Regions from separate parts of the Kocuria sp. KSNUG genome, predicted to be linked through region 1. Evidence: riboswitches for the same ligand, from Rfam matches in the RefSeq annotation. Region 1 holds a riboswitch; each other region holds the start of a gene.
What was found. Region 1 has a riboswitch for S-adenosylmethionine ahead of AABM36_RS04425 (hypothetical protein). Riboswitches for the same ligand answer to the same signal wherever they lie in the genome.
Positions count from the first base shown of each region.

Region 2: linked by a shared signal. The riboswitch ahead of AABM36_RS05850 (bifunctional o-acetylhomoserine/o-acetylserine sulfhydrylase) and the one ahead of AABM36_RS04425 (hypothetical protein) in region 1 are both predicted to bind S-adenosylmethionine.
Region 3: linked by a shared signal. The riboswitch ahead of AABM36_RS06155 (MetQ/NlpA family ABC transporter substrate-binding protein) and the one ahead of AABM36_RS04425 (hypothetical protein) in region 1 are both predicted to bind S-adenosylmethionine.
Region 4: linked by a shared signal. The riboswitch ahead of AABM36_RS03660 (methylenetetrahydrofolate reductase) and the one ahead of AABM36_RS04425 (hypothetical protein) in region 1 are both predicted to bind S-adenosylmethionine.

Region 1 is NZ_CP150981.1:1,014,300-1,021,766, reverse strand. Features, by position in the region: gene AABM36_RS04440 (amino acid permease) at 1-1,278, shown strand, start outside; gene AABM36_RS04435 (amidase) at 1,314-2,906, shown strand; gene pgm (phosphoglucomutase (alpha-D-glucose-1,6-bisphosphate-dependent)) at 3,027-4,661, shown strand; SAM riboswitch class IV at 4,810-4,925, shown strand; gene AABM36_RS04425 (hypothetical protein) at 4,937-5,299, shown strand; gene AABM36_RS04420 (lipid II:glycine glycyltransferase FemX) at 5,567-6,682, shown strand; gene AABM36_RS04415 (sulfatase-like hydrolase/transferase) at 6,704-7,467, opposite strand, start outside.
Region 2 is NZ_CP150981.1:1,362,368-1,369,834, reverse strand. Features, by position in the region: gene AABM36_RS05875 (CoA-acylating methylmalonate-semialdehyde dehydrogenase) at 1-139, opposite strand, end outside; gene AABM36_RS05870 (RNA-binding S4 domain-containing protein) at 342-578, shown strand; gene AABM36_RS05865 (alpha/beta hydrolase) at 645-1,289, opposite strand; gene AABM36_RS05860 (SGNH/GDSL hydrolase family protein) at 1,362-2,237, shown strand; gene metX (homoserine O-acetyltransferase MetX) at 2,341-3,510, opposite strand; gene AABM36_RS05850 (bifunctional o-acetylhomoserine/o-acetylserine sulfhydrylase) at 3,507-5,042, opposite strand; SAM riboswitch class IV at 5,117-5,236, opposite strand; gene AABM36_RS05845 (VOC family protein) at 5,342-5,980, shown strand; gene AABM36_RS05840 (CPBP family intramembrane glutamic endopeptidase) at 6,017-6,793, opposite strand; gene AABM36_RS05835 (S9 family peptidase) at 6,820-7,467, shown strand, end outside.
Region 3 is NZ_CP150981.1:1,420,407-1,427,873, forward strand. Features, by position in the region: gene AABM36_RS06130 (DivIVA domain-containing protein) at 1-659, shown strand, start outside; gene AABM36_RS06135 (DUF485 domain-containing protein) at 813-1,202, shown strand; gene AABM36_RS06140 (solute symporter family protein) at 1,199-2,839, shown strand; gene AABM36_RS06145 (GlsB/YeaQ/YmgE family stress response membrane protein) at 2,990-3,253, shown strand; gene dxr (1-deoxy-D-xylulose-5-phosphate reductoisomerase) at 3,422-4,702, shown strand; SAM riboswitch class IV at 4,893-5,007, shown strand; gene AABM36_RS06155 (MetQ/NlpA family ABC transporter substrate-binding protein) at 5,099-5,980, shown strand; gene AABM36_RS06160 (methionine ABC transporter ATP-binding protein) at 5,977-7,029, shown strand; gene AABM36_RS06165 (methionine ABC transporter permease) at 7,029-7,467, shown strand, end outside.
Region 4 is NZ_CP150981.1:843,512-850,978, forward strand. Features, by position in the region: gene metE (5-methyltetrahydropteroyltriglutamate--homocysteine S-methyltransferase) at 1-753, opposite strand, end outside; gene AABM36_RS03660 (methylenetetrahydrofolate reductase) at 952-2,160, opposite strand; SAM riboswitch class IV at 2,204-2,320, opposite strand; gene AABM36_RS03665 (ABC transporter ATP-binding protein) at 2,423-3,577, opposite strand; gene AABM36_RS03670 (ABC transporter substrate-binding protein) at 3,733-5,034, opposite strand; gene AABM36_RS03675 (carbohydrate ABC transporter permease) at 5,090-5,902, opposite strand; gene AABM36_RS03680 (carbohydrate ABC transporter permease) at 5,905-6,861, opposite strand; gene AABM36_RS03685 (fructosamine kinase family protein) at 7,129-7,467, shown strand, end outside.

The DNA.
Region 1 (7,467 bases):
GTGCTCTCCTACCTGCTGGGCGGACTGCTCGTGTTCCTGGCCATGCGCATGCTGGGCGAGATGGCCGCGTCCCGGCCCGCCGTGGGCTCCTTCATGGAGTACGCCCGCGTGGGCCTGGGCGACTGGGCCGGGTACTTCGTGGGGTGGCTCTACTGGTACTTCTGGGTGGGCGTGATCGCGTTCGAGGCCGTGGTGGGCGGATCGCTGCTCGCGGGCTGGTTCCCCGCGATGCCCGTGTGGCTGTGCTCGGTGGTCCTGCTGCTGGTCTTCACCGCCACCAACCTGATCTCCGTGCGCTCGTTCGGTGAGGTGGAGTTCTGGCTGGCGAGCATCAAGGTGGCCGTCATCGTGGCGTTCCTGGCCGTGGGAACCCTCTTCGCGTTCGGGCTGTGGCCGGGCGCCGACTTCTCGATCCCCAACCTGTGGGAGCACGGCGGCTTCGCGCCCCAGGGTGGCTGGGCCGTGATCTCGGGCGTGGCCGTGGTGATCTTCTCCTACTTCGGCACGGAGATCGCCGTGATGGCGGCCGCGGAGTCCGAGGACCCCGCCAAGGGCATCCGCCAGGCCACCGTGACCGTGGTGTGGCGCATCCTGATCTTCTTCGTGGGCTCCATCCTGCTGATCGTGACCATCGTGCCGTGGAACCAGCTGCCGGACCCGGACGAGCAGGCACCGTTCGTGTACGTCTTCGACCTCTTCGGGGTCCCGGGTGCGGAGATGATCATGAGCATCGTGATCTTCACCGCGGTGTGTTCGGTCCTGAACTCCGGACTGTATTCCGCAGCGCGCATGTTCTCGGCTCTCGCGGGCGAGGGACTGGCTCCGCGGATCGTGGCCCGCAAGTCCTCGAACGGCGTGCCCGTGGTGGCCGTGCTCGCTTCCACCCTGGGCGGCTACGCGGCGGTGTTCGTGAACTTCCTGGCCCCGGAGTCCGGGATCTTCGACTTCATCATGAACTCGGCCGGCCTCGTGGCCCTGTTCGTGTACGTGTTCGTGGCCATCACCCAGATGAAGCTGCGCTCGCAGATGAGCCCCGAGGAACAGGCCAACCTCAAGCTCAAGATGTGGCTGCACCCGTGGCTCGGCATCCTGGTGATCGTGGCGGTCGCCGGGATCGTGGTGGTCATGCTGGTCTCGGACGAGGCGAGCCGCACCCAGGTGTGGACGAGCCTCGTGGCCGTGGCCGTGCTGGCACTGTTCTGGCCGCTCGTGCGCCGCAACCTGCGCCGCCGCCGGAGCGCCGAGGCGGCGGAGCCCACCACGACGCCCACCGCCTGATCCCCCACCGCCCACCGACCGCGCGAGAGGATCCCGTGGCGCACTTCCCCACCCTGACCGAGACCGTGGCCGCCCTGCGCCGCGGCGAGACGACGAGCGAGGCACTCACCTCGGCGGCACTGGACCGCATCGACGCGCTGAACGAGCACCTGGGGGCGTTCGTGCACGTGGCACGGGACGCGGCGCTGGAGGGCGCCCGCGCCGCAGACCAGCGGCTGCGCTGCGGGGGGCTCCTCGGAGACTCTCGGGCACCGGCCTCCGAGCGGTCCGGCGGGTCCACCCGGCACGGCGGAACGCGTCCCTCCGTGGTCCCGCCCCAACACCACGCGGAAACGCCCGCCCTGCTGGGCGTCCCCCAGTCGCTCAAGGACGGGCACGACGTCGCCGGCATGCCCACCTCCTGGGGGTCCCTGACCACCCGCGGGGAGGACGGCACGGTCCCGCCCGCGGAGCAATCGGACGAGCTCGCGGCCACCCTGCAGGACAGCGGTGCCGTGCTGCTCGGCAAGACACAGGTGCCGGAGTTCCTGCTCAACTCCTACTCCGAGAACCGCATGTACCCAGCAGCGCGCAACCCCTTTGCGCTGCACTGCTCCCCGGGTGGGTCCTCCGGCGGCCAGGCCGCCGCAGTGGCCGCGGGCATCCTCCCCGCGGCCATCGGCTCGGACGGCGGCGGGTCCGTGCGGATCCCCGCGGCGGCGTGCGGGCTCATCGGGCTCAAGCCCAGCCGAGGACGGGTGCCCAGCAGCGACGCGCTGTCGAACGTCGGGCAGCTGGGGGTCAACGGGCCGATCACCCGCACCGCCGCGGACGCCGCCCTGCTCCTGGACGTGCTGTGCCACACCCCGGGCCACGAGCGGATCGACCGGCCCGTGGTGGCCGCGCCCGAACCGTCGTTCTCGCGGGTCGTGGAGCGCGCCCTGGAGGGGGATGCGCCGTGGGACCAGCGGCCGCTGCGCATCGGGGTGAGCACGGCCTCTCCGTTCGACGCCACGTACGAGATCACGGTCTCCCCCGAGGCGCGGTCGGCGCTGGCCGAGGGGATCCGCCTGCTCGAGGCGCTGGGCCACACCGTGGAGGACGCGGAGATCCACTACGACCCCGCGTACCCCGAGGCGTTCTCCCGGCTGTGGACCACGGCCATGGGCCAGCTGCCGCTGAACGGCGCCGAGCACCTGCTCACCGGGCTGGCCCGCTCGTTCCGCGAGCGCGCCCTGTCCCGCAGCGCGGTGGAGCTCGCGGACGCCTTCGCCGTGCTGCGCGGGATCGAGGCGGACCTCATCCGCCAGTTCTCCCGCTTCGACATGGTCCTCACCCCCGCCCTGGCCATGCCGCCGCGGCCCGTGGGGTGGTTCCACGAGGGCTTCGACATCGCGGATCCCGCGGGTGCGGAGCAGGACTACATGCGCCAGTGCCAGTACACGCCGTGGACCTCGGTGGTGAACGTGATCGGGCTGCCCGCGATCACGGTACCCACCACGTGGCGCACCCCCGAGACCGGCGACTACCCGGGTCCGGTCCCCATGGGAATCCAGCTCGTGGGGCGCGCGTCCGGTGAGGCGCAGCTGTTCGCGCTGGCCGCCCAGCTGGACCCGCCCACGACGCCGCACGCCCGCCTCGTCGCCTGAGCGTGCCTCCGCGCGCGGGAGGTGGCCGTGCGGCGTCGTCGTCCGCCGGGGCGGGGCCGAGGCCCGAAACCGAGCGGCGCACGGCCTGACGGGGCGCGCTTTCGGGACTAGGTTGGGGGCATGACCAACCGTGCGGGCACCGTTGCCCAACCCAGTGACCTCGTGGACATCGACGACCTCGTGGCGGCATACTTCGACCGCGCCCCGGATGCCGGGAACCCGGACCAGCGGGTGGCGTTCGGAACCTCCGGGCACCGCGGCTCCTCGCTGAAGACCTCGTTCAACGAGGACCACATCGCGGCGATCACGCAGGCGATCGTGGAGTACCGCGCCGGGCAGGGCATCACCGGCCCGCTGTTCATGGGCAAGGACACCCACGCGCTGTCCGGGCCCGCGCAGGACACGGCGCTGCAGGTGCTCGCCGCCAACGGTGTGCACACGCTGCTGGACGCGCGGGACGGGTTCACACCCACCCCGGCGCTGTCCCACGCGATCCTCACGTACAACGCCTCCCAGCCGGAGGACCGCGCGGACGGGATCGTGATCACCCCGTCCCACAACCCGCCCACGGACGGCGGCTTCAAGTACAACCCCCCGCACGGCGGCCCCGCGGACACGGACGCCACCGGGTGGATCGCGGACCGCGCCAACGAGCTCATCGAGGCGGGCCTGGAGGGCGTGCGGCGCGTGTCCCTGGAGGACGCGAAGGCCGCGGAGACCACCGGGACGTTCGACTTCCTGGACAGCTACGTCTCCGCGCTGCCGGAGATCATCGATCTGGAGGCCATCAAGGCCGCAGGCGTGCGCATCGGCGCGGACCCCATGGGCTCGGCGTCGGTGGCGTACTGGCAGGAGATCGGCGAGCGCTTCGGACTGAACCTGGAGGTGGTGAACCCCACCGTGGACCCGCAGTGGGCGTTCATGACCCTGGACTGGGACGAGAAGATCCGCATGGACTGCTCCTCCCCCTCCGCCATGGCCTCGCTCATCGGCGCCCGGGACAAGTACGACATCGCCACGGGCAACGACGCCGACAGCGACCGCCACGGGATCGTGACCCCGGACGCCGGGCTCATGAACCCCAACCACTACCTCGCGGTGGCCATCGACTACCTCTACCGCACGCGCGACGGCTGGCGCGGCGACGCCGGGGTGGGCAAGACCCTGGTGTCCTCCTCGATCATCGACCGCGTGGCGCAGTCCCTGGGCCGGCGCCTGGACGAGGTGCCCGTGGGCTTCAAGTGGTTCGTGCCCGGACTGCTGGACGGCTCCATCGGTTTCGGCGGGGAGGAGTCCGCGGGTGCCTCGTTCCTGCGCCGGGACGGCTCCGTGTGGACCACGGACAAGGACGGCATCATCCTGGCGCTGCTCGCCGCGGAGATGACCGCGACCACCGGCACAACCCCCTCGCAGCGCTACCGCGAGCTTACCGAGCAGTTCGGGGACCCGGTGTACCAGCGGATCGACGCCCCGGCGAACCGCGAGCAGAAGGCCGCCCTCAAGAAGCTCTCCGCGGAGCAGGTCACGGCGGACACCCTGGCCGGTGAGCCCATCACCGCCAAGCTCACGGAGGCCCCCGGCAACGGCGCGGCGATCGGCGGGCTCAAGGTCACCACGGAGAACGCGTGGTTCGCGGCCCGGCCCTCCGGCACGGAGGACGTCTACAAGATCTACGCCGAGTCCTTCAAGGGTGAGGAGCACCTGAAGCAGGTGCAGCAGGAGGCCAAGGCTCTGGTGGACTCGGTCATCGGCTGAGTGCCACGGTGCGGGGCTCCCGCACCGGCTCGCTGCGCAGGAGCCGCTGAGCGGTACGGGGTTCTCCCGTGCTGCTCGGCGGCCCTTCGTCGTGTCCGGGCGGCGCAGACGCTTGTGCGTGTCGGAGCGTTGTGCTGTGATGTTCCCGGATCAAGAAGCCCGACCATCAGCCCTCCGGCTGGTCGGCTGGCAACCGGTTGTTCGCACCCGGTGCCCCCGGAGGAAGATCCGCCGCCCGGCACCCGCCGCGCGGAAGTCTGCGAAAGGTCACCATCATGAGCAACTCCGCTCCCACTCCCGAACACCCGTGCGTCCACATGGACGGGGATTCCGCCTGCCGGAGCTACCGCCCGGGGCACAACGCGCACTACATCCAGTCCCGCCTGGCCGTCGAGAACCAGGACCGGTGGGTCCGGGTGGAGCTGGGCGCCCCGCACGGGAACACGGTGCAGGCCACGTTCCCGGACGGCGGCACCCGGACCTGGTGGTGCCACGACCCCGCCCTGCTGGAGCGGTTCCACACGCTGCAGCACAGCGGGGCCGCGGCGTCGTTCGACCCCGGGACCTCGCTCGCCAGCGTGCCGAGCTCGCAGAGCAGGCTCGCCCTGCTGCACCCGGCGGTGGTCGACGGGCAGTGACGATCCCGCGGTGATCCAGGGAAGTACCGGGTGGGCGGGCGCCACGTCCTGCCCACCCGGTTCCTCCCGTGGCCCGAACGGCCGGTGGGACGTGCTGTAGTCGCGTTCCACCGGCTTCTGCCGCTGGACACGCCGTCGTCACATGGGAACACGCCGCACGGGTGCTGTTGCGGGTCGGTGAGCTTGGCTATCTAATGAAGATCGACCCCCGCGACCCCAGGACGATCCCTTGCGGCGGGGGCAGACACTCAAGGATGAGCACCCCGCATGAGGCACACCCCCGCCCACCCGGACCCCCTCGCGGTCCTCGGACCGTCCAGCGTGCTGCAGGCCGAACCCTGGCAGCACTTCCAGGCCGGTCTCTCGCGACGCACCCACGCCCTTGACGGCACGGGGTGGCACGCGCTCGTGATCGAGGAGCGCTCCCGGGCCGGGGCGGTCTGGTACGCCCCCTACGGACCGGTCCTGGCCCACCCCGAGGTTCTGCCGGAGGCGTTGCGCGAGCTGCGCACCGCCGCACGCGAGCACTCCGTGGCCTGGTTGCGGGTGGAGCCGCAGGTGCCGTCCCCGGTCGGCACCCCCTTCGCCGCGGCCGTGCAGCAGCAGAACGCCACGGCACCCTCGCTCGGCGCGGCACTGCGCGCCCTCGGAGCGCGGCCCGCCCCGCGTGACATCCAGCCCGCGTACACGCGGTGGGTGGATCTCGCCCGCGAACCGCAGGAGATCCTCGCGGCCATGACGGGCACCAACCGCAACCTGTGGCGGCGCCACCGGGACAAGGGTCTCACTCTGGCCTCGGACTCCCATCCGGACGCCGCCGAGGCCGTGATCGACCTGCAGCACCGCACCGCCGGGCGAAAGGGCTTCACGGCGCACAGCGAGGACTACCTCCGCAGCGCCGCCCGCAGCCTGGGGGCCACGGGGAACTGCACGGCCTACACCAGCTCCGTGGACGGCACCGTGGTCAGCGCGCTGCTGACGTACGACTCCCCGACCACGCGGATCTTCGCCCACTCGGGCATGGACGCGAGCGTTCGCAAGCTGCGCCCCAACCAGCCGCTCATCGCCCAGGCGCTGCTCGACGCCGCCGAGCAGGGTCTCGCGATCGGCGACCTCTTCGGAATTGCCCCGCTGAGCGATCCCACCCACCCGTGGACCGGGTTCAGCGCCTTCAAGCGATCCTTCGGCGGCGCGGACGTGGCACTGGGCGGCACGTGGGACGTTTCCGTCAGCGCCCCCCGCTACATGGCCTACCGCGCCGCGCGCCGCGCGCGGGACGAAGCGGGCTCGGCGCGCACGCGCGCCCGGGTGGCGGCGGCCCGCGTCCGTGCCGGGCTGACCTCCGGAAAGCAGGCGGGAGAGACCTCGCCCAGCGGGAAGTAGCCGCGCGGAGGGGCCAGGGGGTCAGCCCACCGGGTTCTCGGGGTCCCAGGCCCGGGAGTAGAAATCGGCGGAACGCGAGTCCAGCAGCTGCTGGTACTCCTCGGGGTCCATGGCCTGCGCCGAGCCCTGGGGAGGCTGCTGCTGCCGGACGGACGTGCCCAGGCCCGCGGCGCCGTCGTGCACCGAGAGACCCGCCGCCTCCAGGAGGGTGGGGTACATGCTGAGCTGGTCCGCGCCGGCCCGCAGGGGCTGCTCGGCGGTCTCACCAGGGATCCACACGCGGTTGAACACGGTGCGGTTGGGGTGGTGGTCCAGCTGCTCGTGGAACGCGTCCCCGGCGCTCATGTGCTTGAGGTGGTCGCCCATGATCACCACGGAGGTGTCCTCCAGGTAGCCCTGGGCCTTCATGTGCTCCACGAACCCGGCCACCTGGGTCATGGAGCACGCGAACACGGAGGTCACCTCGTTCTGGGTGTCCACGTCGCAGGAGTTGTAGATGTGGACCGGTTCGTGGGTGTCCAGGGTCAGCATGGACAGGTTGAACGGCTGGCCCGTGCGCTCGTACTCGGCGTGCAGGCGGTCCACCTCGTCCTTGGCGTGGGCCATGAGGCGCTCGTCGCTCAGGCCCCAGTCGCTGCGGAAGTTCTCCGGGGGCTCGCCCGCCGCGCGCCAGTCCTCCAGGCCCTTGTCCTCGGTGTAGCCGTGGGTGCGCAGGAACGTGTCCTTGCCCGCGAAGGAGGAGTTGGCCCCGCCCAGGAACGTGTTCGTGTACCCGTGGTTCTGCA
Region 2 (7,467 bases), 350 kb from region 1:
CGGCCTGCGCGACCTCCTCCGCCGAGGCCAGCGGCACCTGGGCGCTCACCGCGCCCTCCACGGGGTTGTACACGTCCTGCGTACGGCCTGAGTCGCCCGGGGTCTTCCGGCCTGCGACGAAGTGGGGAACGAGTGTCATGTCTTCTCCTGGGGATGGTGGGAGGGTGTGATGCACGTCTCCCCCGAACGTATCCCCACTTCATTGGACGTGCAACTACTTGGGGGCACGACGCCGCCCGGGCGCGTTTCCGCACCCCCTCACCCCACTCCGCCCACACACGTCCGCGAAGCGGGCAGCGTTCCCGGCGATCCGCCCCGTGCATGCCTGAGACAATGGACGCATGAGCGACACTGCGTATGAAGAGATGCCCATCCGGGACCAGATGATCCGCCTGGGCCAGGCCCTGAAGCTGGCCAACCTGGCCGAGGACGGACACCACGCGAAGACCCTGGTGTCCGAGGGCGCGGTGCAGGTCAACGGCGCCGTGGAGACCCGCCGGGGCGCGCAGCTGCACCCCGGGGACGTGCTGGCAGTCCCGGGCTCCGGCATGCCGCCCGTGCGCATCGTCAGCGCATAGAGCGGTCCGGCACCCCCACCGCAGTGGGTGCGCCGGACCGGAGGATGGTGCGGATGGGTGGTGCGCTCAGTCCGTGAGTGCCCGCAGGTACTCGGAGACGTGGGACAGCTCCTGGGGTGAGACCCCGTGGCCGATCCCCCGGTACTGCACCTTGGTGGCGTCCGCGTGCTGCTGGGCCCACTCCGCGGTGAGGTCCACCAGGGCGGGCGGGATCACGGGGTCCTCGGGGTCCCGGCCCCAGAACATCCGCAGGGGCTCCTCGCGCAGCGCGGCGTCGTGGAAGAAGTCTGCCTGGGCGTCGTCGTCCGCCACCGGGACCACGAAACCGGACAGCCCCACCACCGCGTCCACGAGGTCCGGGGCGTGACGGGCCACCGTGGTGGCGATCGCCATCCCCTGGGAGAAGCCCAGCAGGATCACGTGCGTGTGCTGCAGGGACTCGTCCCGCAGCCACTCGACCACCGGCTCCGCGGCGGCCACCACGGCGTCCGTGGTGAAGCCGAGGTCCGAGGACAGCGCGAACCACTGGAAGCCCGCGCCCGCGCGCTGCGGTGCCCGCACGGAGGCCACGGTGAACCCCTGCGGGAGGGACGCGCTCAGGGCCATGAGGTCGCCCTCGTGGGAGCCGTAGCCGTGGAACATCACCACCAGGGGCGTGCCGGCGCGGTCGGCTTCGTCGTTGTTCCAGATCACGTGGGGTGCTTGTGCCATGGCCCCATCCTCACACGCTCCCGTGACGGAGCATGACGGAACCGCCCAGGAATACGTGTTAGTAATTTGACCATGGATGAGAGCACTGCGCCCCGGACCACGTCTCCCGATCCCACCGCCGAGTCCCCCGCCGAGCCCCTGCACCCGTGGCACCGGATGGTGTCCATGGGCGACTCGTTCACCGAGGGCGTGGGCGATCCCGACGACACCGTCCCCGGCGGGTTCCGGGGCTGGGCCGACCGCATGGCCGAGGAGCTCGCCCGCACCACCGACGACTTCGCCTACGCCAACCTGGCCATCCGTGGTCGTCTCTTCCAGCCCATCGTGGACGAGCAACTGGAGCCGGCGCTCGAACTGAGACCGGATCTCGTGACCATCAGCGCCGGCGGCAACGACATGCTCCGCCCCGGCGCGGACCCGGACGACATCGCCTCCCGGCTGGACACCGTGATCGAGGGGATCGCCGCCACCGGCGCTACCGTGGTCATGTTCGACGCCCCGGACATCGGAAACACCCCGGTGATGCGCAGCATCCGCGGCCGCGTGGCCATCTGGAACGAGAACGTGCGCACGGTGGCCGCCCGCCACGACGCCGTGCTCGTGGACCTGTGGGGGCTGAACCAGCTGAGCGACCCCCAGATGTGGGCCCCGGACCGCCTGCACTTCTCCCCGCTGGGACACCAGCTCATCGCGTGCGAGGCGCTGGACTGCCTGGGCGTGGACCACGGACTCATCCCCGACCACCCCGAGGAGCGCCCCGTGCGCAACTGGCGCCAGGCCCGCCGGGACGACATGGTGTGGGCCCGCAAGTACTTCGTCCCCTGGGTGGGCCGCCGCATCCGCCGCCGCAGCTCCGGGGACTACATCACCGCCAAGCGCCCCGCGTTCGGCCAGGCCACGATCCCCGGCGCGGGCGAACAAATCCCGGAGCAGGCCGAGGAGGCCTGAGAGCTCCCACTTCGCTGTGCCGCACGCCGACGGCGCCCGCGCCCCTTCCCGGGTGCGGGCGCCGTCGTCGTGGTCAGCCGCAGCACGTAGCCGGGCACGCCGCTCAGTCCCGCAGCACCGTGGTCCGCAGCAGCCGCCCCACCTGCGGGGTCTCCAGCAGGAAGCCGTCGTGCCCGCTCGGTGAGGTGATGGTGCGCACCTCGTGCTCACCGGGCAGCGCGGCGGCGAGCTCGGCGGACTCTTCGGGCGGGAACAGCCGGTCCGAGTCCACCGCCGCCACGAGCCACTCGCAGCGGGTGCGCGCGAGGGCCTGCCGGAGGCTGCCGCGGCCGCGGGCGACGTCGTGGGACATCAGGGTCTCGTTGACGCTGAGGTACGCATTCGCGTCGAAGCGCGCCGCAAGCTTCTCCGCCTGGCGGTCCAGGTAGCCCTCCACCCGGTAGCGTCCCCGGGTGCCCGGGTGCGTGCCCGCGGGGTCCTCGCGCGGCTGCGCCTCCCGCCCGAAGCGGGCGGCGAGCTCGTGGGCGCTGCGGTAGGTGATGTGCGCGATCCGCCGTGCCAGGCCGAGGCCCTCCACGGGGTGCGGGCCGGCGTAGTAGTCGCCGTGGCGGAACCGGGGGTCCTGCCGGATGGCGAGCGCCTGGGTGCGGCCCCACGCGAGCTGCTCCGCGCTGACCCGGGCGTTCGCCGCGATCACGGCGCACGCCGCCACCCGCTCGGGGTGGCACACGGCCCACTCCAGGGCGCGGGCACCACCCATGGAGCCGCCCACCACGAGCCGCCACCTCCGGATGCCCAGTAGGTCCGCGAGCCGCGCCTCCGCGGCCACGGTGTCCCGCACGGTGATCCGGGGGAACCGCGAGCCCCACGGCGTGCCGTCCGGGGCGAGGCTTGCCGGGCCGGTGCTGCCGTGGCAGCCGCCCAGGATGTTGGCGCACACCACGAACCAGCGGGTGGTGTCGATGGCCGCGCCCGGTCCGATGAGCCCGTCCCACCAGCCGCCGGCGTCCGCGGCGGCACGGCGACCGTCCACGTCGAAGGGTGCGGTGTCCCCGCAGCCCACGGCCGTTCCGCGCGCCGCGTGCGAGTCACCCGTGAGCGCGTGCTCGACCAGCACCGCGTTGGAGCCGTCCGGGGCGAGCTCGCCCCACGTCTCGTACGCCAGGCGCACGTGCGGCAGTCGGAATCCGGACTCGAGGGTGAGCTCCCCGATCTCCGCGGCCCGCACCACACCGTCCCGGCGCACGGCGGGCGCGGTCTGCACCACGGTCATGCCGCGGGCCCGGCGGCCGCGTCCGGACGCGCCGTCGACGACGCCGCTGGGCCGCCGTCCGCGCCGGCGCCGGGGTCCACGGCTGGCTCGGTACCCGCGGAGGCGGCCCGCACGGTGCCGTTCACCGCCCGGTCCGCCTGCGAGCGCGCCGGGTCCTGATCTCCCTGGCCGTGGCGGGCGTCCTTGACCCCCGGAGCCGCGGCCAGGGCCGCGAAACCCTCCTCGAGGTCCGCGAGGATGTCCTCGATCCCCTCGGTGCCCACCGAGAGCCGCACGAAGCCTGGCTCCACGCCCGCCGCGAGCTGCTCCTGCGGGGAGAGCTGCGCGTGCGTCGTGGATGCCGGGTGGATCACCAGGGACCGCACGTCCCCGATGTTCGCCACGTGAGAGTGCAGGCTCAGCGCGTCCACGAACGCGATCCCCGCCTCTTTGCCGCCCTCCAGCACAAAACCGAGAACGGAACCGGCTCCCCGGGGCGCGTACTTGCGCGCCCGCTCGTGCCACGGGGAGGACGGCAGGCCGGCGTAGGACACGGAGCGGACCTCGGGGCGGGACTCGAGCCACTCGGCCACCCGCTGGGCGTTGGCCACGTGGCGCTCCACCCGCAGGGACAGCGTCTCGATGCCCTGCTCGATGAGGAACGCGTTGAACGGGGAGATCGACGTGCCCAGGTCACGCAGCAGCTGCACACGAGCCTTGAGCACGTAGGAGAGGTTGACCCCGAACGCGCCGTCCGCGCCCAGGTCCCGCGCGTACACCAGGCCGTTGTACGTGGGGTCCGGCTGGTTGAAGCCCGGGAACCGCTCCGGGTCCGCGCCGTAGTCGAAGCGCCCGGCGTCCACGATGAACCCGCCGATCGCGGTGCCGTGCCCGCCCAGGAACTTGGTGCCCGAGTGCAGCACGATGTCCGCGCCCCACTCGATGGGCCGCACCAGGTACGGAGTGGCCACGGTGTTGTCCACGATCAGCGGCACCCCGGCCTCGTGGGCGATCCCGGCCACGGTCTCCACGTCCAGGACGTCGTTGCGGGGGTTGGGGATGGTCTCCCCGAAGAACGCCACGGTGGTGGGGCGCACGGCGTCCCGCCACTGCTGCGGATCGTCCGGGTCCGCCACGAACGTGGTCTCCACACCCAGCCGCGGCAGCGTGTGCTTGAGCAGGTTGTACGAGCCGCCGTAGAGGGACGGGCTGGCCACCACGTGCGTTCCCGCACTGCCCAGGTTGAGCACCGCCAGGGTGGCGGCGGCCTGCCCGGAGGAGACCATCAGCGCCCCCACTCCCCCTTCCAGGGAGGCGAGTCGGTTCTCCACCACCTCGGTGGTGGGGTTGGTCAGACGGGAGTAGATGGGGCCCATGTCCGCGAGCGCGAACCGCGCGGCGGCCGTGTCCGCGTCCGGGAACACGAAGGACGAGGTCTGGTGGATGGGCAGCGCCCGTGAACCCGTCACGGGGTCCGGGTTCTGGCCCGCGTGGATCTGGCGGGTCTCGAAGGCCCAGTCCTGGGGGTTGTCGGGGGTGGGTGCAGTGCTCATGGCCGTGCTCCTTCTCGGAAGGATCAGGGGCCAGGCGACCGTCCGCACGGTGCCCGCACGAACGGGCGACCGGTGGCCCGCGCTTGCCGTGGACGTCGGACGACGTCACGGCCAGGTCTTCACCCAGGGCACCCCGCCGCGGTAGGGAGGGTTGCCGGTCAGCAAGCTGGGGCTTGGCGCTGACTCTCGTGACCTAGACCTCAAGTGTGGGAACCCGGCGGCTCCCGCGTCAAGTTCGGTGTCCGCAGTGTTGCACCCGTCGATTTGGACCCCCGTGTGACGGGTGCCACCATGACTGCATGAAGCTGGACCACGTTTCCTTCGCAGCGCAGCCGGACGGGCTGGAGGCCACCACCGAGCGGATCGCGGACCGCCTGGGGATCGAGCCCGTGAAGGGCGGCGTGCACCCCCGGTTCGGCACGCAGAACATGATCCTGCCGCTCACGGACCACCAGTACGTGGAGGTCGTGACCGTGCTGGAGCACCCCGCCGCGGACAAGGCGCCGTTCGGCCAGGCCGTCCGCGCCCGCTCCGAGGCCGGTGGCGGCTGGCTCGGGTGGGTCGTGGAGGTTCCGGACCTCGCTCCGTTCGAGCAGAAGCTGGGCCGCCCCTCCGTGCCGGGCGGGCGCATCTTCCCGGACGGCCGGCGCCTGGACTGGCACCAGATCGGCGTCAAGGGCCTGATCGCGGATCCGCAGCTGCCGTTCATGATCCACTTCGACTCCGCGGACGAGATGCACCCGTCCCAGGCGCGCATCACGGACGTCCGCCTGACCGGCATGGACATCGCCGGTTCCCCCGAGCGCGTCACGGACTGGCTCGGCGGTCCCGTGGAGGACGTCCTGCGCTCGGTGGACGTCACGTGGTCCGCTCCCCACGGCACCCCCGGCCTCATGGCGGTCACCTTCGGCACCCCGGACGGGCCCGTCACCATCTGATCCGCCGGGGCACGACGACGCCGCCCGCCCAGGCGGTCAGCCGGCCAGGAGCTGCGGCGCGAGGAAGCCGACCGCGTCCAGCAGGAAGTGTGCGACGAGCAGCGGCATCACCCGCCCGTACCGGCGGTAGCACCACACGAACACGAGCCCCATGACCAGGTTGCCCAGCGCCGGCCCCACCCCCTGGTACAGGTGGTAGCTCGCCCGGAGCACCGAGGACACGATGGCCACGGTCCACCACGAGCGGCCCAGCCGCCGCATCCTGTCCGCGAGGAACGCCACCACGATGATCTCCTCCACGAGCGCGTGGCGCAGGGCGGTGAGCAGTAGCAGCGGAACCGTCCACCACGTGTTCTCCAGGGTGGAGGTGGTGATCTCCGCCGTGATCCCGAGCGCCCTCCCGGCCTGGTAGAGCACGAGGGTCCCACCGCCCATGACGGCGAACAGCGCGAGGCCCCGGGCGGCGTCGTGCCCCGGGCGGCGTGCATCCGCACCGATGCCGCGCAGGGCGGTGGGGATCCGGGAGGTGGTCCCCGCGAGGAACCACAGCGCGAGCACCACGGGCACGAGCGCGAAGCAGATGCTGGTCAGGCGTCGCAGCGCGTCGATCACCGGAACCGGGCTGAGCGGCTGGTTGAGCGTGGTGGAGCTCTCCGCGATCGAGGACTGCACCGCCATCTCCACGAGGTCCAGCACGGAGTACACCGCCGACGCGCCCAGGGACACCCCGAGCACCAGCAGGATCTGCATCCGGAGGTCGGCGCGCGGCACGCTCGGTGAAGTGGGAGAAAGATTGGTCTGCACGCGGCACATTCTGCCGCGTCCCTAGACTGGGGCGCATGACTTTCGAGCAGCAGACCTTCCCCGTGGCACCCCGCCGTCCCGTGGAGCGCACGTTCCACGGTCACACGTTCGTGGACCCCTACGAGTGGCTCCGAGAGAAGGACTCCCCCGAGGTGCGCGCGCACCTGGACGCCGAGAACGCCTACGCGGAGGCCGTCACCGCGGACCTCGCCCCGCTGCGGGAGCGCATCTACACGGAGATCAAGGACCGCACGCAGGAGACGGACCTCTCGGTCCCCAGCCGCCACGGGGACTGGTGGTACTTCGCGCGCACCGTGGAGGGCGGCGCGCACCAGGTGTTCTGCCGGGTGCCCGTGTCGGACGCCGCGGACTGGACCCCGCCCGCCGTGGAGCCCGGAACGTCCCTGGACGGCGAGCAGACCCTGCTGGACGCCAACGCCGCGTCCCAGGAGCACGAGTTCTACGCCCTGGGCGCGTTCAGCGTCGCGGAGGACGGCTCCCGCCTGGCCTGGTCCGAGGACACCGCCGGGGACGAGCGGTTCACCGTCCACGTCGAGGACCTCACCACTGGGGAGCTGCTCGCGGACCAGATTCCCCAGACCTCCTACGGTGCGTTCCTCACCCCGGACGCGTCCCAGGTCATCTACACGGTGGTGGACGAGTCCTGGCGTCCGCACCGCGTG
Region 3 (7,467 bases), 410 kb from region 1:
CCCGCTGCGGCGACCGGCTGTGGGGCTACGACACCGCCCAGGTGGACGACCTCCTGGACCGCCTCGAGGCCCTGCGCGCCACCACGACGCCGCCCGCGGCCTCCGAGCCCGTGCCCACTTCCGCGCGGGTGGACTCCGCCGCCCGCACCCCCTCCGGCGAGGGCACCGACCCGGCCACGGGCTCCCACGCGGTGGGGGACCGGCGCATGGGCAGCCGGCAGCTGCGCGAGCGGGTCTTCGACCGCGCCCGCGGCGGCTACGACCCCGCGGCCGTGGACGCGCACCTGGACGTGCTGGAGGACGAGCTGTTCGAGCGCGAGCGCACCGTGTTCATCGAGGAGCACGGCGAGCAGCGGTGGAACGAGCACGTGGAGTGGCTGGGCGGGCTGCTGCTGGGACGGCTCAACCGGCCCCACTCCGAACGCTTCCGCCGCCCCCGCAAGCACCGCACCCAGGGGTACTCCGCGGCCGAGGTGGACGTCCTGTGCGACCGCCTGGTGGCGGAGCTGCGCAGCGGTGAGGACGTCTCTCCCGAGCTCCTGCGCCACGCGGTGTTCCGCCCGGCCCAGGGCCAGCGGTGCTACGAGGAGCAGCAGGTGGACGCCTTCCTGGACCGCGCGGTGGAGTTCGTGCTCGCGGTGCGCGGCAGGGGTGCCTGACCGGCGATTCTGTATACACAGTGTCGGACAGCCTGCAGGGACCACCAGTGACTCGCCCGTAATTTCAAGGATTATTGCAGCAGTTTTCTGCCACCTCTTGTGTCTTTGGATACACAACTCCTAGTGTGGTGCCCATCACACTAGGAGGCACTCATGGCATCCACGTCCTCTGTCGACCCGAACGGCTCCCCGGCAGCCTTCGGCATCGACTTCCCCGCGGTGCAGCGCTCGGAACAGTTCCAGCGCCTGCGCAAGACCCACCGGTCCTTCGTGTTCCCCATGGCCGTGGCGTTCCTGGTCTGGTACCTGCTCTACGTGGTGCTGGCCATCTACGCTCCCGGCTTCATGTCCACCCCGGTGGCGGGCAACATCAACCTGGGGCTCGTCCTCGGGCTGCTGCAGTTCGTCACCACGTTCGGCATCACCGCGGCGTACGTCGCGTTCGCCAACCGCACCCTCGACCCGCAGGCCACGGCGCTGCGCGAGGAGCTCGAGGCATCCCTCGACAAGCAGACCGAGACCGACCAGGAGGTCCGGCCATGATCGCCGTTCCCGCGATGTCCCTGCCCGCGGTGCACCTCGCGCAGGAGAGCTCCGCGACCGTGGGCAACCCCGCGATCAACATCTCGATCTTCCTGGGCTTCGTGCTCGTCACGCTGGTGGTGGTGATCCGGGCGTCCAAGTCCACCGCCACGGCGGCCGACTACTACGCCGGCGGGCGCTCCTTCTCCGGAACCCAGAACGGGCTGGCCATTGCCGGTGACTACCTGTCTGCGGCATCGTTCCTGGGCATCGTGGGGGCCATCGCCCTGCAGGGCTACGACGGGTTCCTCTACTCGATCGGTTTCTTCGTCGCGTGGCTCGTGGCGCTGCTGCTCATCGCGGAGCCGCTGCGCAACACCGGTAAGTTCACCATGGCGGACGTCCTCTCGTTCCGGCTGCGCCAGCGCCCGGTCCGCGTGGCGGCCTCCATCTCGACGCTGGCGGTCACCTTCTTCTACCTCCTGGCGCAGATGGCGGGCGCGGGTGCGCTCGTGTCCCTCCTGCTGGGCATCAGCTCCAAGGCCGGCCAGTCGCTGGTGATCGTGATCGTGGGCGTCATCATGATCGTCTATGTGCTTGTGGGCGGAATGAAGGGCACCACGTGGGTGCAGATCATCAAGGCGTGCCTGCTCGTGACCGGCGTGGCCGTGATGACCGTGTGGATCCTCGCGATGTTCGGCTTCAACCTCTCGGCCATCATGGGCGCCGCGGTGGAGACCAACAACAACCCCGCGATGCTCGAGCCCGGACTGAAGTACGGCGTGAGCGAGATCTCCAAGCTGGACTTCATCTCCCTCGGACTCGCGCTCGTGCTCGGCGCGGCGGGGCTGCCCCACGTGCTCATGCGCTTCTACACGGTCCCCACGGCCAAAGAGGCCCGGAAGTCCGTGGTGTGGGCCATCACCCTGATCGGCCTGTTCTACCTCTTCACTCTGGTGCTCGGCTTCGGTGCCGCCGCCCTCATCGGAGCGGACCGGATCAAGAGCGCACCCGGAGGAGTGAACTCCGCAGCACCCCTGCTGGCCTACGAGCTCGGTGGATCGGTGCTCATGGGTCTGATCGCGGCGGTCGCGTTCGCCACCATCCTGGCCGTGGTCGCGGGACTGGCCATCACGGCGTCGGCGTCCTTCGCGCACGACATCTACACGTCCGTGATCAAGAAGGGGAACTCGGACCCGCGCCAGGAGCTGCGCGTGGCCAAGACCACCGTGGTGGTCATCGGTCTGATCTCCATCGCCGGCGGCATCGGCGCCCAGGGGCAGAACGTGGCGTTCCTCGTGGCGCTGGCCTTCGCGGTGGCGGCCTCCGCCAACCTCCCGACCATCCTGTACTCCCTGTACTGGAAGCGCTTCACCACCCGCGGGGCCGTGTGGTCCATGTACGGCGGGCTGATCCTCTCCGTGGTGCTGATCGTCTTCTCGCCGGTGATGTCCGGCTCGGAGACCTCCATGATCCCCGGTGCGGACTTCGCCATCTACCCGCTGTCCAACCCGGGCATCATCTCCATCCCGGCCTCGTTCCTGCTGGGCTTCCTGGGATCGGTGACCGAGCGGCGCCGTGAGGATCCCCTCAAGCAGTCCGAGATGGAAGTGCGTTCCCTCACAGGTGTGGGCGCCGAGAAGGCCGTCTCGCACTGACTCCACCGCGGCGGCCCCGGTTTTCAGGGACCGCCGCGGTGCACCGGAGCCCATAGACCCCCAAACTGGTAGTACACTGAGCGACGGTTCGCTGACCAGAGCGACTGCGGGCAACCGCACGCGTTTGCAACGAAAACTTGAGGTGGAGAAATGGGCATTTTCAGCTGGATCATCCTCGGCATCATCGCTGGCGCTCTCGCCAAGCTGATCCTGCCGGGCAAGCAGGGTGGCGGGATCATCGTCACCATGATCCTCGGCATCGTGGGCGCGTTCCTCGGTGGCTGGCTCGGGTCGTTCATCCCGGGTCTGAGCAACGGGATCCAGGAGATCAGCTTCGGCACCATCATCACGTCCGTCGTGGGCGCGATCATCGTGCTGCTGATCTACGGTTTCGTCGTCGGCCGCCGTCGCTGAACCGCACGGGTCCGCGAGGACCACTGAGCAAGGGCGTCACCCCCGGGTGGCGCCCTTGTCGTCTGTCCAGGGCCGTGACGACACCTCCCGGTGGCTCGGGCGGATCTCGGGCGCGCCAGGGCTCTGCGCAGGGAAGGGCGGGTCGGACGGGCGCGCCATACTGGTGCCATGACCTCCGCAGCCATGACCCCCGACCTCGACCGCGCCACCCGTGGGGCTCCCCGCCGTCTGGTGGTCCTCGGCTCCACGGGGTCCATCGGCACGCAGGCGCTCGACGTCGTCCGGGGCGCCGCCCAGCTGACGCGGCCCGGGGGCGGCGTCACCCACCCGCCCTTCGAGGTCCTCGCCCTCGCCGCGGGTGCGGGCCACCTCGAGCTCCTCGCGCAGCAGGCGGTGGACTTCAGCGTGGCGGCCGTCGCCACCAGCGGGTCCGCGCAGGACGCCGCCCGGCTGGGTGAGCTGATCGACGACGCCGCCCGGGCGGCACGCTCCCCGGCGCCGCGGCCCGAGATCCTCCACGGCCCCCGAGCCGCCGCACAGGTGGCCGCGTGGGAGGGCGCGGACGTGGTCCTCAACGGCATCACCGGAAGCATCGGTCTGGAGCCCACGCTGGCGGCCCTGGAGGTCGGGCGCCGGGTGGCGCTCGTCAACAAGGAGTCGTTGATCGCGGGCGGTCCGCTGGTCACGGCGGCCGCCGCGGCCACGGGTCTCACGGATGCGCTGATCCCCGTGGACTCCGAGCACTCCGCGATCGCCCAGGCGCTGCGCTCCGGGACGGCCGGGGAGGTGGACCGTCTGGTGCTCACGGCGTCCGGGGGACCGTTTCGCGGCATGACCCGGGAGCAGCTGGCCCACGTGAGCCCCGAGCAGGCCCTGCGGCACCCCACCTGGGACATGGGCCCCATGGTCACCACGAATTCCGCGACCCTGGTCAACAAGGCCCTCGAGGTGCTCGAGGCCAGCCTGCTCTTCGACGTCCCGCTCGAGCGGATCGACGTGACGGTCCACCCCCAGTCCGTGGTGCACTCCATGGTCCAGTTCACGGACGGCTCCACTCTCGCGCAGGCCTCGCCGCCGGACATGCGGCTGCCGATCGCGCTGGGCATCGCGTGGCCCCACCGGGTCACGGGTGCGGCCGCCGCGTGCGACTGGACGCGCGCCGCCGAGTGGACCTTCGAGCCGCTGGACGCCGAGGCCTTCCCCGCCGTGGAGCTGATCAAGCACGCCGGGGGGCTCGGCGGCACGTGGCCCGCGGTGTTCAACGCCGCGAACGAGCAGGCGGTGCACGCGTTCCACCGCGGGGAGCTCGGATTCCTGCAGATCGTCGAGCTGGTCTCGCGCGTGGTCGACGAGCACGACGGCGTGCGCGAACCCCGCCTGGAGGACGTGCTCGAGGCGGAGACGTGGGCCAGGGCGCGCGCGGACGAACGGATCGCGGGAGGTCGCTGAACCGGTCTGCCAGTCCGAACTCCCACTGCGGGCGTCGCCATGCCCGGGGGGGCGCTCGAGGGGGGGAGGGAGCCAGGCGCGGCCCCGGGGTGCGCCGTGGCACGCGATGACGCCGTGCGGACGGGGGCGGACCGGGCGGCGTCGTCCGGCGGTACGGGAACCTGCGAGCACCGTGCTACAGTTCTGGGCGGATGACGAGATCCGGCGCGAAGCTCTGGCTGGCCGGACGGCAACCCTCTCCCGTAGCGGGGTGCCCCAGATGACCATCCGGCCGCGGTTCGAACAGATCACGGCAAGTGCGGTTTTCCTCGAATGGCACGTGTCTGATCATTGCCCTCATCCAGGTGGGACTGTTTGCTCCGCGCATCCGTATCCCGACCCTGGAAAGGCATCACCGTGCGAAGCAAGCGCCTGATCCCCGTTGTACTGGCCACCACCCTGGGCCTGACCCTCACCGCGTGCGGCGGCCCCGAGAACACCGATCCCATGGCCGACGGCAAGATCACCATCGGCATCGTGGGCGCCACCCCCGTCCAGGATGCGTTCAAGGAGGTGGCGGCGCAGAACGACGTCACCGTGGAGTTCGTGGACTTCAGCGACTACAGCCAGCCGAATCCCGCCCTGAAGAGCGGGGACATCGACATGAACTGGTTCCAGCACATCGCCTACCTGGCGGACTACAACAACAACTCGGGTGACACGATCACCCCCGTGGGCTCCACGTCCATCTTCCCGCTGGGGCTGTACTCCAAGTCCGTGAAGTCCGTGGCCGACTTCAAGGACGGGGACGAGATCGCCGTTCCCAACGACTCCATCAACCTCTCCCGGGCGCTGAGCCTGCTGGAGCAGCAGGGCCTGGTGACCTTCACCAAGGACACGATCGCCCCCACCGAGCAGGACGTGGACACCGAGAAGTCCAAGGTGAAGGTCCGCCCCGTCTCCGCGGAGCAGACCGTGCTGTCCATGGATTCCGTGGCCGCCTCCGTGGTGAACAACGACTTCCTGGACCGCGCCGGGCTGGACCCGAACAAGGCACTGGCCCAGGACGACCCCACCGCGGACAGCGCCAAGGTGTACGACAACATCTTCGCCGCCACGCAGGCCAATGCGGAGAACGAGACCCTCAAGAAGGTTGCGGGTTTCTACTACGACGACAAGGTGCTGGAGGCCGAGAAGCAGGAGACCAAGGGCACCGCGGTGCCCACCGAGGTGGACCAGCAGGAGCTCAAGGACCTGCTGTCCCGCTACTCCGAGGACCTCAAGGGGCAGAGCAAGTGAGCCCGGCGCCCGAGGCGCAGACACTGGTCAGCTTCCGGGACGTCAGCAAGGTCTTCGTGACCGGCTCCAAGCGCCGCACGCGCACGGTCACCGCCGTGGACTCCGTGGACCTGGACATCCGGCGCGGGGAGATCTTCGCCGTCATCGGCTACTCGGGTGCCGGCAAGTCCACGCTGGTGCGCCTCATCAACGGCCTGGAACCCATCACGTCCGGCAGCCTGCAGGTGGCCGGCCGCCAGGTGGACGGCCGCAGCGAGACCCAGCTGGCCCCGATCCGCCGGGACATCGGGATGATCTTCCAGCAGTTCAACCTGTTCACGTCCCGCACCGTGGCCGGCAACATCGAGTTCCCGCTCAAACGGGCCGGGTGGAAGCCGGAGGACCGCAGGGCGCGGGTGGCAGAGCTGCTCGAGTTCGTGGGGCTCACCGAGCGCGCTGGCAACTACCCCGAGCAGCTCTCGGGCGGCCAGAAGCAGCGGGTGGGCATCGCGCGAGCGCTCGCCACCAACCCCGAGCTGCTGCTCGCGGACGAGTCCACGTCCGCACTGGACCCGGAGACCACGCAGGAGGTCCTGAGCCTGCTGCGACGCGTCAACCGTGAGCTGGGGATCACGATCGTGCTGATCACCCACGAGATGGACGTGGTGCGCGCCGTCGCCGACCGTGTGGCGGTCATGGACTCCGGGCGGGTCGTGGAGACCGGGACCACCGCGGAGCTCTTCGCGCACCCGAGGGCGGAGACCACCCGCAAGTTCGTGTCCTCCGTGATGCGCACCGTGCCGCAGGAGGACGAGCTCGCCAAGCTCCGGGCGGAGCACCCGGGCCGGCTCGTGCTCGTGGACGTCACCGACCGCAACAGGATCGGCTCGGTGCTCTCCGACGCCGCGCGGGACGGCGTGGCCTTCGAGATCGCGTTCGGCGGGATCTCCATCCTGCAGTCACACACGTTCGGGACGCTCACGCTGTCCCTCGACGGGCCCGACGACGCCGTGTCACGGGCCATCGAGGCCCTGCGCGCGGTCACCACGGTCCAGGAGGTGTCCGAGTAATGGACTGGTCCACTCTCGGCCCGCAGTTGCTGCAGGCAACCGGGCAGACGCTCTACATGGTCTCGGTGACCCTGGTCCTCGCGGGGCTCCTGGGCCTCGCGGTGGGCGTGGGGCTCTACGTGACACGCCGGGGCAACATCCTGGCGAACAGCGCGGTGTTCACCGTGCTGAACCTGCTGGTGAACTTCGTGCGACCCATCCCGTTCATCATCCTGCTCGCGGCACTGGGGCAGGTCACGGAGGCGGTGGTGGGCACCCGGCTGGGGCCCAACGCCGCGATCTTCGCCATGACCATCGGCGCCACGTTCGCCGTGGCGCGGATCGTGGAGCAGAACCTCATGACCGTGGACCCGGGGGTCGTGGAGGCCGCCCGGTCCATGGGGGTCTCGCGGTGGAAGATCATCACCACGGTGGTGCTCCCCGAGGCGCTCGGCCCCC
Region 4 (7,467 bases), 170 kb from region 1:
GGTGGTCACCGCGGAGAGGATCCGTTCGCGGGACGCACCCCAGCCGTCCGCGGCGAGGGCGGGCTCGTCCAGCTGCACCCACGGCACACCGGCCGCGTGCAGAGAGCTGAGGATCGAGACGTACTGGGCCAGGACGTCGTCGAGCCCTGCCAGGGGGTCCACCCGCGCGCCGTGGGCCGCGGGGGTCTCCGGGCGCGAGAGCAGCAGGAAGGTCACGGGACCCACCAGCACGGGGCGGGTCCGCACGCCGGTGCGCCGCAGGGTGTCCCGGTACCGGGAGACCAGGCTCTCCGGGTGCGCCCGCAGGGCGGTGCCCGGATCGAGCTCGGGGACGTAGTAGTGGTAGTTGGTGTCGAACCACTTGGTCAGCTCCAGCGGCTCCAGATCGTCCGTCCCCCGGGACAGGGCCGTGATCAGCTCGATCCCGCGCTCGGTGTCCGGCGCGGCGGGGAGGAGGCCCTCCGCCCGGAACCGGGCCGGCACGGCACCCAGGGCGAGCGCGGTGTCCAGGACGTGGTCCACGGCGAAGCCCTCGGAGGGCACGGCGGTGTCCTGCGTGAGCCCCAGTTCGCGCAGCCTGAGGGTCGTGCGCTCCCGGAGGTCGCCGAGAGTGTCCAGGACGGTCTGGGCCGGGTGCCGTGCGGGCTCCGCCCAGTAGGCCTCGAGGGCCCGCTTGAGTTCCCGGTCCGGGCCGATGCGCGGGTAGCCCAGGATCGTGGCGCTGGGCAGGGGGGTGGGATTCGTGACGGTCATGATCTCTCCTTGTAGGGGTTGGTGTGGTGACGTGAAAAGGGTGTGAGGCAGCCGCGTCGCGGGTGGGCCGGCGACGGCGCTGTACGGGGTCACTGGGCGTGACGGGCGCGGCGGGCGTACCGGGGCACGTGCTCCAGCGCGCGTGGGCAGAGCCGCGCGTGCGGCTCTGCGGTGGGCGGTGCGCACGACGCCGCACGGTCAGGCCGCGGGGCTGCGGCCCCGGTACTCGCGGGCCGCATCCCGGACGCGCAGGTGCTCCAGGATGGTGAGCGCCGCGTCCGGGCGGTTGAACGTGTACAGGTGGAAGCCTGCGCAGCCCAGGTCCAGGAGGTCGTCGATCAGCGACAGCGTGGCCGCGGTGCCCCGGTGCCGCAGCTCCTCGGGGGAGCCCGAGGTGAGGAACCGGGTGAGCCGCTCGGGAACGGGCACTCCGGTGATCTCCGTCATCCGCTGCAACCGTTTCGGGTTGGTCAGGGGCATGAGACCCGCGACCACCGGGATGTGGATCCCCTCGGAGCGCGCCCGCTCCAGGAACGACGCGTAGTCCTCGGGCTCGTAGAGCACCTGCGTGATCGCGTAGTCCGCCCCGGCCTCCTGCTTCTCCCACAGGGACGCGAGATCCGCCTCGGGGTCACGCCCCCGGGCGGGGGACGGGTAGCACGCCACCGACACGGACAGCGGCCGCGTCCCGGGGCGGAACCCGTCCCCGAAACGACGCCGCTCGACGTCCCGGATGAGCCGCACCAGCTCCGAGGCCCGGCCGATCCCCCCGGGCGGGGTCCGCCACTGCCCGGCGCCCAGGGGCGGGTCCCCGCGCAGCGCGAGGAGGTCGCGGACGCCGTCGTCCAGCAGCTGCTCCACCGAACGCTCCAGCCCCGCGCGGTCGGTGCCACCGCACGTGAAGTGGGCCATCACGGGGGTCCTGGTGGTGCGGCGCAGATGGCGCAGCGCCTCGCGGGACACACCACGACCACCCGAGTGTCCGTGCGTGACGGAGAAGAAGTCGGGCCCGGCCTGGGCCATGGCGTCGATGCTGCGCCACACGGTGTCCGGGTCCGCGGTGGGGCGGGGCGGGAACACCTCGAAGGAGACGAGCGTGGAGCGCCGGGGGCGGCGCACCAGCCAGGACGTGCGCGCGGGCGGTTCGGAGCAGGACGGCTCGGACGAGTCCGGGCTGGGCGCTGGGGCGGCGGGTGCGCCCGCGCGGCAGGTGGCCGCCGTGGGAACGCCACTGGGGCGGCTGGCACCCGCAGGATCGTGCCCGCCCGTCGAGGAGGCGGGGCCCACGGGAACGGCTGAGCCGGCGGGGTGGGCGCCTGACGCGTAAACGGGCTCGTCCGCGGCGCGGGCCGCGGCCACGAGCTGCGGCCTGTCCTCGGCGCGGGCGGTCGGCGGTGTGACGGGCATATGAGAAAACCTCCGGCGGTAGGACGCCGGAGGTGGACCCCGTGCGCCGTACTTGCCAGCCACGCGGTTGCGCGGCGGCCGGATCGTCATCTGGGGCACCCCACTACAGCAGGAGGGTTGCCGCCCGGCCAGCCAGAGCTTTTCGCCGGGTCTCATGATCCTTTGGTGGGTGAGACGGTAGCACGAGGGCCCCGCGCCGTGAAAAACACACGGCCCGGGACGGCGTGTCCCCGGGGTCGGACCCCGGGGGACACACGCGTGGTCAGCGGCCGACCACGACCTCCAGGTTCTCGCCGGAGGCGGGGTCGAAGAAGCACGTCTCCCGGGCGTTCGGCCGCACGTGGATCGTGGATCCAGCCTCCATCTGCAGGAACTTGTCCGCGCGGACGGTGGCGCGGCCCTTCTCCAGCCGCATGGCGCGGGCGTCCTCGGTCCCGGGGTCCGAGGTGCCCGGCAGCACGCAGTGGATGAACGCCTCGGAGCCGAGCTTCTCCACCAGGTGGACCCGCAGGGGCAGAGCGGGGGTCCCCGGTGCGTCACCCTCGCCCGTGATCTCCCACGACTCCGGACGGACACCCACGGTCACGGTGTCCCGCACGTGCGCCGAGAACTCGGCCGGCACGGGCACCCGCAGCCCGCTCGCGGCGTCGAGGACCGCGTGGCCGTCCCGGACGGGGACGTCGTGCATGATGGTCATCGCCGGCGACCCGATGAAGCGAGCCACGAACACGTTTGCGGGGTGCTCGTAGAGGTGGATCGGATCGGCCACCTGCTGCAGCTGACCGTCGCGCAGCACGGCCACGCGGTCGCCCATGGTCATGGCCTCGACCTGGTCGTGGGTCACGTAGATGGTGGTGACCCCCAGCTCCCGCTGGAGGTCCGCGATCTGGGCGCGGGTGGACACGCGCAGCGTGGCATCCAGGTTGGACAGCGGCTCGTCCATGCACCACACCTTGGGGTTGCGCACGATCGAGCGGCCCATGGCCACACGCTGCCGCTGTCCCCCGGACATGGCCGCGGGACGCTTGTCCATGAGGGGCCCGAGCTCCAGCATGGCGGCGGCGCGCTCCACCCGCTGCTCGATCTCGGCGCGGTCCAGCTTCTCGTTCTCCAGCGCGAAGGACATGTTCTGCCGCGCGGTCATGTTGGGGTACAGGGCGTAGGACTGGAACACCATGGCCACGTCACGGTCGCGGGCCCGGGTGCCCGTGACGTCGCGGCCGTCGATGAACACGGAGCCCTCGTCCACGGGCTCGAGGCCGGCGAGCATCCGCATGGCCGTGGACTTGCCGCTGCCGGAGGGGCCCACGAGGACCAGGAGCTCACCGTCACGGATGCTGAGATCGAGCTGGGACACCGCCGGCGGCTTGCCCGGATCGAAGATGCGTGATGCGTGCTTGTACTCGACGGTGGCCATGGTGCTCCTCGGGCTCTTGGGTGGTGACAGTGGTGACGAACTCGGTGCCGCAGCGCGGTGGTCGCCGCGGGCTCACCGTGGTGTTAAGCGGTGCGGGCGCCGTTCGGATCGGGCCGCGGGTGGCAGCCCCGAGAGGGGCCGCCACCCGCGGTGGATCACAGCTTGGGCTTGATGTCCGAGTCGATGATCTTCTGGGTCTCGTCCTGCAGCTGCTGGAAGACGGTCTTGACGTCCTCGCCACCGAACGTGATGCGGTCCAGGCCGCCGCCGATCCGCTGGCCACCGCCGGAGACGAACACACGGGCCGCGTCCTGCGGCTGGGTGTTCTCGTTCAGCTGCTTGATCGCGGTCATCGCATTGGGGTTCTCCTCGAGGAACTTCTTCTCCTCGGGCTTCTCCATGGCGTCCTTGCGCACCGGCATGTAGCCGGTGGCCTGGGTGAACGTGATCGTGTTGTCGGTGTTCGTCATGAAGTCGATGAACTTGGCGGCGGTGAGCTTGCGCTCGTCGCTGATGCCGTTGGGGATCGCCAGGCCTGCGCCACCGGTGGCGCAGCCGGGCTTCGGGCCGGGCAGGTAGGTGGTGTAGAAGTCGAACTTCGCGGCCTCCTTGAGGCCACCCAGGGAGCCCGTGGACTCCAGCAGCGCCGCGCCGTTGCCGATCCCGAAGTCGTTGGCCCCGTCCTGGACGATCTTGATGTGCCCCTCCGCCACGTGCTTCTTGAGGTACTCGCCGGCCTTGATGGAGTTCTCCTCCGTGAAGGTGGCGGTCCAGTCGCGGGAGTAGGCGCCCCCGAACGTCCAGATCATGCCCTGGAAGTACCAGTCCATGTAGTTGGCACCGTCCGGGAGGATCAGCGCCGGTTTGCCGCCGTTGGCCTTGACCAGCTGGGGCGCCCACTGCGCGAACTCCTCCCACGTGCGGGGCCCGCGGTCCGTGGGCAGGCCGGCCTTCCGCATCATGTCCTTGTTGAAGTACATGATGCAGGTGGAGCGGGCGTACGGCGCGCAGTAGTGCTTGTCGTTGAAGTTGTAGTCCTCGCGCAGCGTGTCCACGTAGGTGCTGGAGTCGATCCCGGCCTTCTGCCACAGGTCGTCCAGCGGGGTCACGGCCTCGTTCAGGGCGAAGTTGAACCAGTTCACGTCCGACGCCACGAACACGTCCGGGAGGTCCCCGCCGGCCAGGGCGGCGTTGACCTTCTGCGCCACCTCTTCGTAGTCGGCACCGCCGTCGATCAGCTCGGCCGGAGTGTCGGGGTTGGCCGAGTTCCACGCGTCGATGAGCTTCTGCTCCAGGCTCTTGGAGCTGGCGGGGTGGTTGGACCAGAACTGCAGCGGGCCGGAGGCCTCCTGTCCGCCGGAGGAGCTTCCGCCCCCGGTGCCGGCGCAGCCGGACAGGGCCACGGCGGCGGTTCCGAGGCCCAGCAGGCCGAGGGCATGACGACGTGAGAGTTCCATGTGTGCTTCTTCCTTCAGGAGGTGGTGGATGTGCTGGAGGGTGGTGTGTGGAGGGTCAGCCCTTGACCGCGCCCGCGGTCAGACCCTTGATCATGTGGCGCTGCAGCAGGATGAACACGATGATCATGGGGATGGTCGCGATGACCGTCCCGGCCATGACCGGGCCCCAGTTGCTCAGGCCCTCGTTGTTCTGCAGCTGGGTGAGGCCGATGGGCAGCGGGGCCACGGCGTCCGTGTCGGACATCAGGAACGGCCACAGGTACTGGTTCCACTCGGTCACCACGGTGATGAGGATGAAGGCGATCAGCGTGGGCCAGGACATGGGCAGCACCACGCGGAACAGCTTGCGCAGGAACCCCGTGCCGTCCATCTCCGCGGCCTCCATGACCTCGCGGGGCAGGCTCAGGAAGTGGTTGCGCATGAGGAACGTCCCGAAGGCCACCCCGGCCAGGGGGATGATGATGCCCTGGAACGTGTTGCGCCAGCCCAGTTCCGCCACGAGCGCGTAGTTGGAGATGATCGTGATCTGGCTCGGCACCATGAGCGACGCGATGACGAACAGGAACAGCACCTTCCGGCCCGGGAACTCGAGGAACGCGAAGGCGTAGGCGGTGAGCACGCCCAGCACCACCTCGATCACGGTCAGGACCGTGGTGATGATGATCGAGTTGCGCAGGTACTGGCCGAAGTTGACCGTCTCGAAGACGTAGCGGTAGTTCTCCGGCGCAAAGGGGTTGGGCCACCACGTGATGGGGTCGGAGTAGATGTCCGAGTGCTCCTTGAGCGACGTGATGATGATGAAGTACACCGGAACCGCCACGACCGCGAAGGCGAACGCCATGGCCAGGTAGCCGAAAATGCGGGACATCTTCATGAGAACTGCTCACTCCGCTCTTGGAAGCGCACCTGAACGGCGGTGATCACCAGGACGATCAGGAACATGATGGTGGCGACCGCGGCGCCGTAGCCCGCCCGGTTGTTGACGAACGTCTCCTGGTAGACCTGGTAGACCATCGTGGTGGTGGACGTGCCGAAGGGCCCGCCGCCGGTCATGACCTGGATGATGTCGAAGACCTGGAACGAGTTCAGCAGCACGGTGATGGACAGGAAGAACGTGGTGGGCCGCAGCTGGGGCAGCGTGATCCGCCAGAAGCGGCGCCAGGCCGGTGTGCCGTCGATCTCGGCGGCCTCGTCCAGGTCGGTGCGGCGCGCCTGCAGCGCGGCCAGGTAGATCACGAAGGTGTAGCCCAGGTTCTTCCACACGTAGGTGACCGTGATCATGAACAGGGCCCAGCCCGGCTCCTGGTAGAAGTTGGGGGACTCCAGGCCCACCCGGCGCAGCAGGTCCTGCACCAGCCCGTAGCTGGGGTCGAAGACGAACTGGAACGCCACGCCCACGGCCGCACCGGAGATCACGTACGGCGCGAACACGAAGGAGCGGACGAAGCCACGTGCCCTGAGCTTCTGGTCCAGCAGCAGTGCGAGTGCGAGCCCGAGGACCATGGACCCCACCACCGCGAACCCCGTGAACACCACAGTGTTCCAGAGGATCTGCCAGCTGACGGGGTCCTTGAACCACTCGACGTAGTTGTCCAGGCCGATGAACGTGGCCTTGGGCGAGGAGATGTTCCAGCTGTAGAAGGACAACCGGATGTTGTCGATCAGCGGCCGGTAGGTGAACACGGCCAGCAGCAGGAGATTGGGGACGATCAGAGCGAACGCCAGGGCTACTTGCTTGGCGTTCCAGCGGCGTCGTCGCCGGACCGTGGCAGGAGGATGGCTGGCGGACGGCGGGGCTCCGCGACCAGCGGGCAGGGATGTACTCACAGGTAATCATCGTGGAGGGTCGTCGTGACGGGCTGGCAAACAGCATCGTGGGTCATCTGTCACTCCGAGTTCGCCTGGCGGCAACCTGGCGCTGCTAGCCGGCACAAGGTTCGCAGCACTGCCGCGCCGGGCCGCGCGAGCCCCCACCCGTCCCGGCCGTCGGGCACAAGTGTGCGCGCGGCCCGGCCCGCGGGAGGGTGGGCCTGGTCCCGACGCGGTGGGCGGGGCCGGTCCCAGCGGGACGGAGGCAGGTGCTAGACAGGAGTCATGGAACTTGTGGAGCAGCTCCCCCGTGACCTCGTGAGCGCACTGGGGGTGAGCGGTGCCCGCAGCCTGAGCGGCGGGGACGGTGCCAACGCCTTCCGGCTGGAGACCGGCGACGGTCCGGTCTTCGCCAAGACCATGCGGAATCCGGCCTCCGGGGTGCTTCCCCTGGAGGCCGCGGCCCTGGAGAAGCTGCGGGCAGTGGCACCCGAGGAGGTCCTTGTCCCAGCCGTGTGCTTCGTGTCGGAGGAGGCTCTGGCGCTGGAGTGGATCGAGGAGGCGCACGGGGCGCCGGATCGGGCCACCGAACGCAGCTTCGGCATCGGGCTCGCGGCGGTCCAC